3 regions of the Desulfitobacterium hafniense DCB-2 genome follow, and region 3 is predicted to be linked to each of the others. Evidence: a T-box and tRNA genes for the amino acid it is inferred to sense, from the RefSeq annotation. Region 3 holds a T-box; the other regions hold tRNA genes.

Region 1 (4,201 bases), 2.0 Mb from region 3:
AAGCAATTGCCGAGAAGTATAAAAAAGCCCTTTCTGAAGAAGGAATGCTGGTTCAGCTTCGACCCATTGGCTCAGCTCATCTGGGGGATCACGCATCGGTGGAGATCCTGGTCCCTGAGTCAGAGGCGGAAGAAGCTCATGAAATTATTACTAGCTATATGGGGAGCTAGGTATGTTAAAAGATATATTTCGTAAAAAACGCAAATACGCAACTCTCAGTTCGCTGCCTCCGAAAAATTCGGAAGGGGGGCTGGCTTATTTCGACGAGCCCTCTCCGGAACAGGAATCCACCCGCAAAGAGCTCCCTGACGGTCTCTGGGTGAAATGTCCTAAATGCGGCGAAGCGCTGTTTAATAAGGATTTGGTGGAGAACCAAAGAGTCTGTCTGACCTGCAGTTATCATTTCCGCATCCCGGCCCGGGAGAGACTTGAACATCTGGTTGATCCGGGGAGTTTCGCAGAATGGGATCGGGAGCTTCAGACCACGAATCCGCTGAGCTTTCCCGATTATGAGGAAAAGCTGGCGGAAGCCTATCAGAAATCCGATGTTTCGGAATCCGTACTTACAGGCCAGGCCAGCATCGAAGGAATGCCGGTGGTTCTGGCTTTTAATGAGGGGAACTTCATGATGGGCAGTATGGGCTCTGTGACCGGAGAGAAGATTACCCGCGCTATTGAGCGGGCTATCGAACTGCGCTGTCCGGTGATTATTTTTTCCACCTCCGGCGGAGCACGCATGCAGGAGGGAATCCTCTCCTTGTACCAAATGGCTAAGACCAGCGCGGCCTTAGGGCGTTTGGCCGAGGAAGGGCTGCTCTATATTTCCGTATTGACCGATCCTACTTTCGGAGGAGTCACAGCCAGCTATGCCTCCTTAGGAGATATACATATCGCTGAACCGGGTGCACTGATCGGCTTTACAGGTCCCCGTGTCATCAAGCAAACCATGCGTAAAGAACTTCCGGAAGGTGCCCAGACTGCTGAATTCAATCAGAGCCACGGACAGATTGATTGTGTAGTGGAACGAGCAGAGATGAGAAAGGTTCTAGGACGTTTGCTGCGTTATCATCAGGAAGGGGCAGTTTAATGGCTCAACATTTTGATTTTGAAAAGCCAATTCTTGAGCTTGAACAGAAGATCGCGGAGCTGCAGGAATTCTCCAAAGAGAAGGATATCAATCTTTCGCCGGAAATCTCCAAGCTCATGCGCAGACTGGTACGATTAAGAAAAGAAATTTACGGCAACCTGGAACCTTGGCAAAAGGTTCAGATTGCCCGCCATATGGAACGACCGAATTTTTACGATTATGCCCCTCTGCTTTTTGAGGATTTTATGGAGTTCAAAGGGGATCGTCTCTTTGCCGACGACAAGGCTATCGTCGGCGGTATCGCCATCTTTCAAGGGATTCCCGTCACGGTGGTTTCCCATATCAAAGGGAGAGGGACTAAGGAGAATATTCAGCGAAACTTTGGCATGCCCCATCCGGAAGGATACCGGAAGGCTCTCCGCCTGATGGATCAGGCGGAAAAATTCCACCGCCCCATCCTCACCTTTATCGATACTCCCGGTGCGGCTTGTGATCTTGAAGCGGAGGAACGGGGGCAGGGGGAAGCCATTGCCCGCTGCTTACAGGCCATGGCTGGGTACAGCGTTCCGATTATTTGCACCGTGATCGGGGAGGGAGGCAGCGGCGGCGCCTTGGCCTTAGGTGTGGGGAACAAGGTCTTGCTGCTGGAGAATTCCTTCTACTCGGTCATTGCTCCGGAAAGCTGTGCGTCAATTCTCTGGAAGGATCCGGGCAAAGCGAAGGAAGCGGCTTCCGCTTTAAAATTCACCGCCCAGGATCTCCTGGAGCTGGGAATCGCCGACGGCATTATCAAGGAACCCCTGGGAGGAGCCCACCGGAGTGTGGAGCGGACCGCCGAGGAAATGAAGAAAACCATTGCCGAAGCCCTGGCGGAACTTCGAGAACTCCCACCGGATGAGCTGCGAACTATGCGTTATGAAAAACTTATGAACTACGGAGAATTTGAAGAGAAGGCTTGACACATTTTCAAATTCTATGCTATTATATCTAAGTCACCTGTTGCCGAGGTGACCTGCTCAGGCAGTATGCGAGTGTGGCGGAACAGGCAGACGCGACGGTCTCAAAAACCGTTATCTTTACGGATGTGTCGGTTCGACTCCGACCACTCGCACCAATCGAAAAGCCAATCCCTGCAGACATTGCAGGGATTTTTTATTTCTTCGATATTCGAAATAATAAAAATTAGGTGGAACAAAAGTGGAACATTTGATTTAAGCTGAGGTCAGCCCTTTGGGGTTGGCCTTTTTTAGTTTACTTCGCTTTTGGCTTCGCTTTGCTTTTTCGCCATTATCCATTTTAGGGCTTGGATCTCGCCGGCTCTGGCGCCAATTTCTAAGGCTAACGTCACAGCGCCTCTAGCCTCTCTTACAAAGCAAATGCCAGTTCTTTATGATCTGGCATTTTTACCGTCTTTGAAGATGATTTCCTAGAGATATTGAGAAACTTCTGGCTCAGGCTGAGAATCAAGTTGTTCAGGTTCAGGTGGCTGAGGAATTTTACTCTTGAGTGCCCCTATGAATTTTCTCCAATGGAGAGAAGCATCGACAATCTCGAATAGAAGAATCTTTACATCGTCAGGGTTATTTGCCGGATGATAACTGATAGAGAAATCGCGATTTCTTGTTCCATGCTTCTTCTTAATTTCGATGGAAACTATCTGATCGTAAAAGAGGTATTTGGGAGTTTTATCTTTCCCTATTCGTAAAGTGATAGAAAGCCTTTGTTCTGCATCATCTTGTGTAAGTCTAACACTGCTATTATCATCAAAGTCGCTGATTCCCTGAACATACATGAAGTTACAGGCAAGGTTCCCATACCAATCCCTGCTTCCAAATACAGGCAATTCAATCCCTCCGATCTGTATTACTTTTACCAAAATTATACTCAAATCATAAGGCTATTGTTACAGATAATTCATGATTGAGGCTTCATAAGCTTTGATTATCGCTTTTGCTGATTTCATTAAAAATAATGAAATAGGCGGAATACAATATGAGTGATTTACCCTGCTCCGGCGAGGTTTCAACATAAGGACAAGGTCATCAACGTGGAGCAAATCCTCAGGGTTAGCGAGGAGAAGCTGGCCGGGAACCCGATGAAAATCTACTCGTGTCAGAGCGACATTGACGGAAAGCTAAGGCGGTATGATTTGAAGTTTGAACTACAAACCTGTAAATGGTTTCTTTATAGGATGTGAAACCCCCGGGGACAATAATTCCCGGGGCTGTTTTTATCGGTCCTTATAGGATTATGTGAATTCCTATTGCGGCCACCTCCTATTTAAATATAAAAGGAATTTCTTCTGGCAAGAAGATAATCCCTGCTTTTCGACAAATGGTTACATATGTCGGTAATAAAGAGCATGACCCTATTGAGGCATCATTATGAAAAAGTGAAACAATCGATTCAAAGGTATCCCTAAATTAACGTTTACATCCCCAACACTGAAATTATAAAACCCTTGTAATCACTGCGTTTCACTGATAAACTTAACTATACCAAACGCATTGGATAGGTTTCAAAAACCGTTATCTTTACGGATGTGTCGGTTCGACTCCGACCACTCGCACCAAAAAGACAAGGCGAAAATGATTTATTGGCTGTAAAGCCAGTAAATCCGTGCCTTTCGAGGGCTTCCACTATAAAAAGTGGAAGCCCTTTTTCCGTAGATTTATGAGGGGTAATGCTTCACCCTGACAGGACTCAAACTCACAAGTAGAACAATAAATCGTAGCGCCCTTTTTGAGAGGGCTGTCAAAGATAAAAGGGCGCTACCCAAAACCCGCACAACCCAACAAACCGAAACTGCAAAAGGGCGCTGATTTTAACGGCTTGATTAAGAGCCAATGAAGTCAGCGCCCTTTTTGCATTTCAACATCAGAACAAGGAGGAAATTCATATGGTCAAAGACTTTTTCAAAGAGCTCTCCCGCGTCCTTTCCAAACATGATATTGAAACTGCTCCGCCAGAAAGAAACGCACTGCCAATCCTGATAAATGGCCGTTCCGCCTGCCATGTGGAACCCAGCGGGTATATGTGCATCTTCCCTGGTGACATTCGCTCTCCCGAAGCAAGCGAGTTATATCATAAGGTGGCGCCCTTTTCCATGGAGGT
Region 2 (4,201 bases), 1.0 Mb from region 3:
GTCGATGCAGGATTGGATTTTAATCTTTTGCAGAGGGATTTGGCTGGCTTGGATCTGGATGAATATGAATTGTATGAACAGAAAGTCCTTAAACAGGGAATCAGGGGTACCCAGATCCATGTTCACGCTTTGGAAGGTCATGTCCATCGCCATCTGTCGGATATTCAGGCAATCATCGGCAGAAGTGCTTTGCCTCCCCAGGTTAAAGAGAAGAGTTTAGAGATATTTACCCGTTTAGGGAAAGCTGAAGCGAAGATTCATGGCACCGATATCGAACAGATTCATTTTCATGAAGTCGGCGCAGTCGATGCCATTGTGGATATTGTCGGGGCAGTCATAGGTTTTTGGCGTTTGGGAATTGAAAAAGTGTTTGCTTCGCCAATTCATGTGGGAAAAGGTTTTGTTAAGGCGGCTCATGGGCTGCTGCCCGTACCTGCTCCGGCTACCTTGGAATTATTGACCGGGGTTCCGATTTATGCTCAGGATGTGGAAGGAGAGCTGGCTACTCCCACCGGAGCTGCCATAGTAACCGCCTATTGCCGGGAGTTTGGTCCATTCCCTAAAATTAGAGTAGAGAGAGTCGGCTATGGTGCAGGAGTGAAAGATTTAACCATCCCGAATCTATTAAGGCTGACCGTCGGAGAGCTGGCCGATGAGGATAAAGGGCAGGAGGGGATTCGAGAAGGAGAGGCATTAACCCTGGAAGTAAATATCGACGATATGAACCCGGAGTGTTACGATTATCTCTTTGAAAAACTCTTCCAAGCAGGAGCAATGGATGTCTATATCCAGACTATCCAGATGAAAAAAAACCGCCCTGCCGTACTGCTGACGGTGCAGACTCCCTATCATAAGCTGGAGGAAATGCGCAAGATTCTTTTCCAGGAGACGACCACCATAGGATTACGGGTTTATCCGATCAAAAAATATATGCTTCCTTATGAGCTATTCACTGTTGAAACAAACTACGGTTCAGCGAAAGTCAAGGTGGCTTTTATGGAAGGGAGAGCCTGCACGGTCAGCCCGGAGTACGAGGACTGCCGCCGGCTGGCCCGATTGACCGGAGAACCCCTTAAGCAGATCTATGAAGAGATAAAAGAAAAGGCGAAAATTTTACTTTATTCGACGAAATATCCTATAGACTAATTGGGCCAGATTTTGTAAAATATTTTTGTTGGGCTGTTATCTGTTATCATATGGAAAGGGAGTCAAATCTATGTGGAACCATCAATTGCTTAGGCTCATTGAGGATATGAGAAAAGAGCTTAATCAATTAGGTAAGAGAAAGCCTCTTACCGACCCGGAAGTGATTAGTTTAAGCCAAAGGCTGGACGAGCTTCTCAACGAATACCACCTTACAGCGAAATAATGATTATTAATATGTAGCCCTATCAGCAGATAGGGCTTTTTTGTATCTTTCCGAACGGTCTACATCCCATGCTTCAATTACTGGAATTAAAGATATTCCAAATATAATCTTTGATGGTAATCATCGCTTTTTGGTACCCTTTGCTCCATATCCTAACCTCGTAGTTGTAGTCTTCGAGTGGTTTTTCGGCTTCGCGCTCGACAAAATCCAGTAATTGTTTTAGTTTTACATACAGTTCATCATTCATCATAATGCTCACTCCCTATTTGCCCTCTCTTTAATGTATGCACAGGGCGGCAGAGTCGTGTACAAGCTTTTAAAGTAAATTAAAATATTCTATTGACAAGTCGGCTCAGTTTTCATATAATGAATATTGTCTCGCGGACGTGGCGGAACTGGCAGACGCGCTAGTTTCAGGTACTAGTGAGTGTACGCTCATGGAGGTTCAAGTCCTCTCGTCCGCACCATAATGAAATTTTGAAGCCCTTGAAAAATCAAGGGCTTTTTCATTTACACCTTGCAATGACAGAGCGCCTAGAAGAGTTATTTCGGTAAAGGATGTAATTTTAATTATTATAAATATAAATTTTTTTGTTAATCTTAATAATTGGTTGTTCATTTTTCACAAAAGCATAAGTATAATGGTTTTAAGGGAAATAGGCCCGTTTAAAGCCTTATAGGACCAAAGGGAAAATATTTGGAGCAGAAAAAACAGAAGAGGATAAAGAATAATTTTGGCGAAATTGTATATACGTTTTGTTTAAATGAGATAAAAGTACATATTTGTAAATTGAGAGCAGGAGTGTTATATGCGTTTAGTAAATATTGCTTATGTGGGCGAAGGAGAAGTGCTTGCTCGTCCGCTGGTTAGTCCCAACGGAAAGGTCCTATTGCAGGCAGGAGTAAAGCTCACTCGTAATTATATAGATAAATTATCTCGTTTGGGGTTTGATACCATGTTTATTGAGGATGATACATTTCAGGATGTGGAGATTTATTCTGCGGTATCCATAAAAACACGTGAAGCAGCTTACGCGTCTCTGGAAAATCTGAGCAAAAATCTCAATGAAGCACAACCTCACACCGTTAATCTGGGTGAGGTTAAAAAGGCAGTGCAAAACATCATCGCTGATCTTCTTTACAGCAAGGACATGCTGGGAAACGTTATGGAGATTCAGGGATACGATGATTATACTTTTCATCATTCCGTGAATACCACCATTATCGCCTTAATTATGGGAATATCTATGGGCTGGCATAACGGAAAACTGCTGGAGCTTGGCATGGGTGTGCTCATGCACGATGTCGGCAAGATAAAGATCCCTTCGGAGATACTTAATAAGAGAGGACCCCTTACTCCTGAAGAATTCGCGGAGATTAAGAAACATGCTGAATATGGATTTGAAATCCTCCGGAAAAACCATGACATTAACTTACTGTCTGCTCACATCGCTCTTCAGCACCAAGAGCGTTGGGATGGCAGCGGTTATCCGAGGGGATTAAAAGGGAACCAGATTCATGAATATGGCCGGTTAGCTGCTGTTGCGGATGTTTATGAGGCATTAACCAGCAAAAGGGTTTATCGGAATGCTCTGCAGCCGTATGAGGCCTACGAATATGTTATCGCCAATTCGGATACCCTTTTTGAACCTAAAGTAGTGCAGAACACCTTTTCCAAATGCATTACGCCCTATCCTACAGGTACAGGGGTCCGTCTTACCAACGGACTTCGCGGTAATGTGGTAAAGCAAAATTTCACTTTTCCGACCCGGCCTTATGTCCGAATGACCCATGAAGGAGAGATTCGCCTCATTGCCCCCATTGATTATAACCTGGCGGAACATCCTTCCTTGATGATTGTCGGCATAGAGAACAAATAAAGTATTAAGATTAAAGATGAAATAAAGAAGCAAAACCGGATTGGGTATAGTATGCCCGGCTTTGCTTCTTTTTGCGTGGATTAGGTCAGTAAGGCAGACAGCTCTTCAGCTTTATGAACGGGTTTATGGCAAGCGTAATTCTGACACAGGTAGGCGGTCATCTTTTCAGAATCCAGGGGATAGTCTTTTAACCAAGGAATAAGCTCAGAAAGGGTACCCTCCTCATAAAGAAGAGTGGTATAGGGATGGAACTTTTTAAAGATTGCGGTCTTCATGTTCTTTAGCTCAGGATGCTGCAGAGGGCCGGCCAGGATAATCTCCCTGCTTTCCTGGAGAGCAAACTGGATGGCTTGCAGAAAAGCGCTGTACCCTGAAGGATAAGTGGAAAGGGTGGCTTTAAAGGCATTTATCTGTTCATAGGCTCTCTTTTCCAGTTCCCCGTCGCCGGTAAGCCGGGCCAGGCGGATCAGGTTCAGGGCAGAGATAGAATTGCCGGAGGGAGTGGCCCCATCATAGATTTCTTTAGGGCGGATCAGCAGTTCCTCAGCATCCCGGCCTGTTAAGAAGTATCCGGACTTTGCCCCATCCCAGAAAAGTTCATCCTGTTCTCTTTGCAGCTGGAGAGCGAATTCCAGATGCTCTTTTTTTCCGGAAGCTTGATAGAGTTCAATAAGGCCCCAGATTAAAAAGGCATAATCATCCAAATAGCCTAAATGGGCGGAATCCCCATCACGGTAGCGGGCTAACAGGCGCTGGTTGGCATAGAGATTTTTCCGGATAAAATAAACAGCCTGCTCTACCGCTTCAGCATAGGCGGGCTCGCCAAGGACTTGAGCGCCTTTGGCTAAGGCAGCGATCATTAATCCATTCCAGGAGGTGAGGAGCTTGTCATCCTTGTGGGGAGGAATCCTTTCCTTGCGGACAGCAAAAAGCTTTTCCCGGGATTTTTCAA
Region 3 (4,201 bases):
GGGTAACCTCTTCCGGGGATCGCTATGAAATGGTCAAACGTGCTGTTCAGGATAACAGCTTTTTTGAAGTTTCTGATCTGGAAATCCAGCGTAAAGGTTATTCCTATACTGTGGATACCCTTAAGGATATGCATAAGCTCTATCCGCAGCACGAGCTGTATTTTATTACGGGAGCAGATGCCTTTCGCGAGATTTTCACCTGGAGAGAAGTACAGTCTGTTTTATCCCTCAGCCATTTCATCGGGGCTTCCCGCCCTGGATTTGACCCTCATGAGTTTCTTGAAGAATTGAAACGGGATTATCCGGAATTTCTGCCCCATATGCATCTTTTTGATGTGCCTGCTTTAGCCATATCTTCCACCGATATACGTTCCCGGGTCAAAGAGGGGAAGCCCATTCGCTATTTACTTCCTGAATCCGTTCGCCTCTATATCGAAGAAACAGGTTTGTATCGGATCTAGTTTTATGGTTTAGCATTACAGCTTGATTTGTGGATTACAAAATCAGGTAAGTATAGTTCTGGAGCTTTTGCTCATACTAAATTCGAATCCAATAAGCAAGAGGTGACAGCAAATATGGCAACCCTTTATGTCGGAAATTTACCCTGGAACACTACATCTGAAGATCTCAACTCTTTCTTTGGCCAGTATGGTCAAGTGATAAGCAGTCGTATCATTACGGATCGTGAGACAGGGCGCTCACGAGGTTTTGGTTTTGTAGAGGTTGAAGATGAGGATGCGGCACGTATGGCGGAAGACCTTAATGGGAAGGATTTCGGCGGCCGGCCTTTAACGGTCAATGAGGCAAGACCTAAACAGCAGATGTAAAAAAACATAGTTCTGGAAGACCCTCTTGCCCAAAAGGTCAGAAGGGTCTTCTCGCACTGTCAGAAAGTATAAGCTTGCGCTATATACTTTCTAAGCATAAGTGCAACCGGCGACTTCACCTCATTGGCAAGCATGGGTTTAAAGCAACAAGTGCGAAGACAGTGTCTTCGTGGTGAAGCCGGGTTTTCTTTAGCATATATTTATTGGAAAGTAGGTTCTGGCGATTTTGGATATTCAGGAAGCCTACAATTTAGCTTGCAGTTCCATGTCAAAGAAGCGGTTCAGTCATACTTTGGGAGTTGTCCGGTGGGCTCAGGAGCTGGCCATAAAGCATCAGGTGGATGGCGAGAGGGCTCAGATTGCTGCCTATCTGCATGACCTTAAGAAAGAAATTGATTTTACGCAACAGATTTCTATGGCGAAAGAGTGGAATTTAATTCGCTATCCTGAGGATGAAGACAATCCTCAGAGTCTACATGGTCCCCTGGCAGCTTATTGGCTGGAGTGTGAATATGGCTACAAGGATCGGGAAGTATTGGCGGCGATAGCTCATCACACTTTAGGAGCTCCGGGAATGGGGGGCCTGGAGATGTTAATTTATAGTGCTGATCTAACAGAACCTCAGCGTTCTTTTCCCGATGTAGACAAACTACGACAATCCTTGTATGATAATCTTGAGAATGGTACACTAATGTGTGTTGAACATACTTTAAATTATTTGCGAAAAAGTAAGCGGAGCATCCATCCTCAAACACTGCTTACCTATGAAGATTTAAAAAGGAGGCAAAAATTTGCTGACAGATAAGCAATTGCATGGCGCTGTAAACCTTGTTGAAGACAAAAAAGGCCGGGAGACCATTCTGCTTGACCTCAAAGGGATTTCCATGGTCACAGATTATTTCCTGATCACAACCGGAAATTCCACCACTCAAGTTAAGGCGATCACCGATAACCTCTCCGAGAAGCTCCCCGAGTTGGGCGTGACTATTTTAAGAGTAGAAGGGTTGCAGGAGGCCAAATGGGTTCTTGTGGATTGCGGAGATCTGGTGATTCACGTGATGACTCCGGACCAGCGGGAATTCTATAATCTTGAGCGGCTCTGGGGAGACGCGCCGGTGATCAGTTCTTGATAGTTGACATGATGCCGAATTTTGGATTATTATATAGGAAACTTGCGAAAAGCAATGAAGGGGAATAAGCCCAAACAACCTCATTTCAGAGAGGCAACGGTCGGTGAGAGTTGCTGTGAGACTTTGGTAAGCACTCGCCCCGGAGCTGTACTCAGATCATAATGAGTGCCGGTGCGAGCCGTTATCATCGATGAAGTGCAGTTGAAATTGGGTGGTACCGCGGGAAGTTACTCTCGTCCCTTTAGGGATGGGAGTTTTTTATATCTTGATTTCATCTCGATCATGGAGTTCGGAATGTTTAAGGGGGAAAATTATAATGCAAGAGAAATATCTTTTTTCAGAGATTGAGCCTAAATGGCAAAAAAAATGGGTGGACAGAAAAGATTATCAAGCCGAAGAGCATTCTGATAAACCCAAATTCTATGCTTTAGCGATGTTTCCTTACCCTTCCGGCAATCTTCATATGGGACATGTCCGGAATTATTCTATAGTGGATGTCATCGCTCGCTTTAAGCGGATGAGGGGTTACAATGTTCTGCATCCCATCGGTTGGGATTCTTTTGGGCTGCCGGCAGAAAATGCGGCCATTAAGAATCAAACGCCGCCGGCTGAGTGGACTTGGAAAAATATCGCCAATATGAAAAGGCAGCTTCAGGAAATGGGAATCTCCTATGATTGGGAGCGGGAGGTTACGACCTGTCATCCCGACTATTACAAGTTTACGCAATGGATCTTTTTAGAGTTTTACAAACATGGCTTGGTGTATAAGAAAAAAGCCGGCGTCAACTGGTGTCCTTCTTGTGCCACCGTTCTTGCCAACGAGCAGGTGGTGGATGGAGCTTGTGAACGTTGCGACACCGCCGTTACCAAAAAAGATCTGGAACAATGGTTTTTTAAGATTACGGACTATGCTCAAGTGCTTTTGGATGATCTGGAAAAGCTCCCCGGCTGGCCTGATAAAGTGAAGACCATGCAAAAAAACTGGATTGGCCGTTCTGAAGGAGCCGAAGTGGAATTCGACCTGGAGAACCACGGGGATAAAATTCGGGTCTATACCACCCGGGTGGATACGATTTTTGGTGTGAGCTATGTAGTGCTGGCACCGGAGCACCCTTTGGTGCAAAAGCTGATTGCTGGTACGGAATACGAAAATGACGTGCAAGCCTTTATCGAACGGATGAAGGGGCTGAATGAAATCGCCCGGACTTCCACCGAAACCGAAAAAGAAGGCCTGTTTACCGGGGCCTACTGCATTAACCCCTATAGCGGAGAAAAAGTACCCATCTGGATCGCTAACTATGTTCTTTTTGAATACGGAACAGGAGCGGTTATGGGCGTACCGGCCCATGATGAAAGGGACTTTGAGTTCGCCGGGAAGTATAAGCTTCCCATTAAGACCGTTATCCTGCCTGAGGGAACCCCTGTGGAGGAAAAGGATACTCCTCTTCAAGCAGCTTTCGTTGAAGAGGGAATGATGGTGAATTCCGGCGAGTATGATGGTCTCAAGAATGTGGAGGCCTGGGAGAAGATGTGTGATAAAGCTGAGCACGATGGCTTTGGTGAACGGAAAGTGAATTTCCGCCTCCGTGACTGGCTTATTTCCCGTCAGCGTTACTGGGGAGCTCCCATTCCCATGATTTATTGCGATCATTGCGGAATTGTTCCTGTGCCCCAGGACCAACTCCCTGTCATGCTCCCGGACGATGTGGTCTTTAAAGCGGGGGAGAATCCCCTGACCACCTCGGAAAGCTTTAAACAAACCATCTGTCCCACCTGTGGCGGTAAGGCCCGTCGTGAAACAGACACTATGGACACTTTTATGTGCTCCTCCTGGTATTTCCTCCGCTATACTGATCCCCACAATGCTCAGCTCCCCTTCGCCAAAGAAGCTGCAGATCACTGGATGAATGTGGATCAATATGTAGGTGGAGTAGAGCATGCTATTCTCCATTTGCTGTACTCGCGTTTCTTTACTAAGGCTCTGCGGGATTTTGGCTATCTTAAAGTCGATGAGCCCTTTGCCAACCTACTCACTCAGGGGATGGTTTGCCTGGGCGGGGCTAAAATGTCCAAATCCAAGGGTAATGTGGTAAGTCCTGAAGAAATTATTTCTAAATATGGTGCCGATACGGCCCGCCTCTTCATCCTCTTCGCAGCTCCGCCGGAGCGGGATTTGGAATGGAACGACCAAGGGGTGGAAGGTTGCTACCGCTTCCTCAACCGGGTGTGGCGTCTGGCGGCTCA

Evidence for each region. A T-box is a leader RNA that pairs with one kind of tRNA and senses whether it is charged. The one in region 3 lies ahead of leuS (leucine--tRNA ligase), so its partner is inferred to be a tRNA-Leu.
Region 1: it encodes a tRNA-Leu, which carries the amino acid that the T-box ahead of leuS (leucine--tRNA ligase) is inferred to sense. The anticodon was not compared.
Region 2: it encodes a tRNA-Leu, which carries the amino acid that the T-box ahead of leuS (leucine--tRNA ligase) is inferred to sense. The anticodon was not compared.

What each region holds. Positions count from the first base shown of each region.
Region 1 covers NC_011830.1:2,605,511-2,609,711, forward strand. The annotation lists gene DHAF_RS11950 (putative signal transducing protein) at 1-170, shown strand, start outside; gene accD (acetyl-CoA carboxylase, carboxyltransferase subunit beta) at 173-1,087, shown strand; gene DHAF_RS11960 (acetyl-CoA carboxylase carboxyltransferase subunit alpha) at 1,087-2,046, shown strand; tRNA gene DHAF_RS11965 (tRNA-Leu) at 2,115-2,201, shown strand; gene DHAF_RS11970 (hypothetical protein) at 2,514-2,930, opposite strand; gene DHAF_RS11980 (hypothetical protein) at 3,987-4,201, shown strand, end outside.
Region 2 covers NC_011830.1:3,570,834-3,575,034, reverse strand. The annotation lists gene larC (nickel pincer cofactor biosynthesis protein LarC) at 1-1,146, shown strand, start outside; gene DHAF_RS16655 (aspartyl-phosphate phosphatase Spo0E family protein) at 1,217-1,369, shown strand; gene DHAF_RS26145 (hypothetical protein) at 1,443-1,619, opposite strand; tRNA gene DHAF_RS16650 (tRNA-Leu) at 1,750-1,836, shown strand; gene DHAF_RS16645 (HD-GYP domain-containing protein) at 2,179-3,249, shown strand; gene DHAF_RS16640 (thioredoxin domain-containing protein) at 3,330-4,201, opposite strand, start outside.
Region 3 covers NC_011830.1:4,592,769-4,596,969, reverse strand. The annotation lists gene nadD (nicotinate-nucleotide adenylyltransferase) at 1-461, shown strand, start outside; gene DHAF_RS21630 (RNA recognition motif domain-containing protein) at 576-827, shown strand; gene yqeK (bis(5'-nucleosyl)-tetraphosphatase (symmetrical) YqeK) at 1,054-1,632, shown strand; gene rsfS (ribosome silencing factor) at 1,619-1,957, shown strand; T-box leader at 2,003-2,201, shown strand; gene leuS (leucine--tRNA ligase) at 2,274-4,201, shown strand, end outside.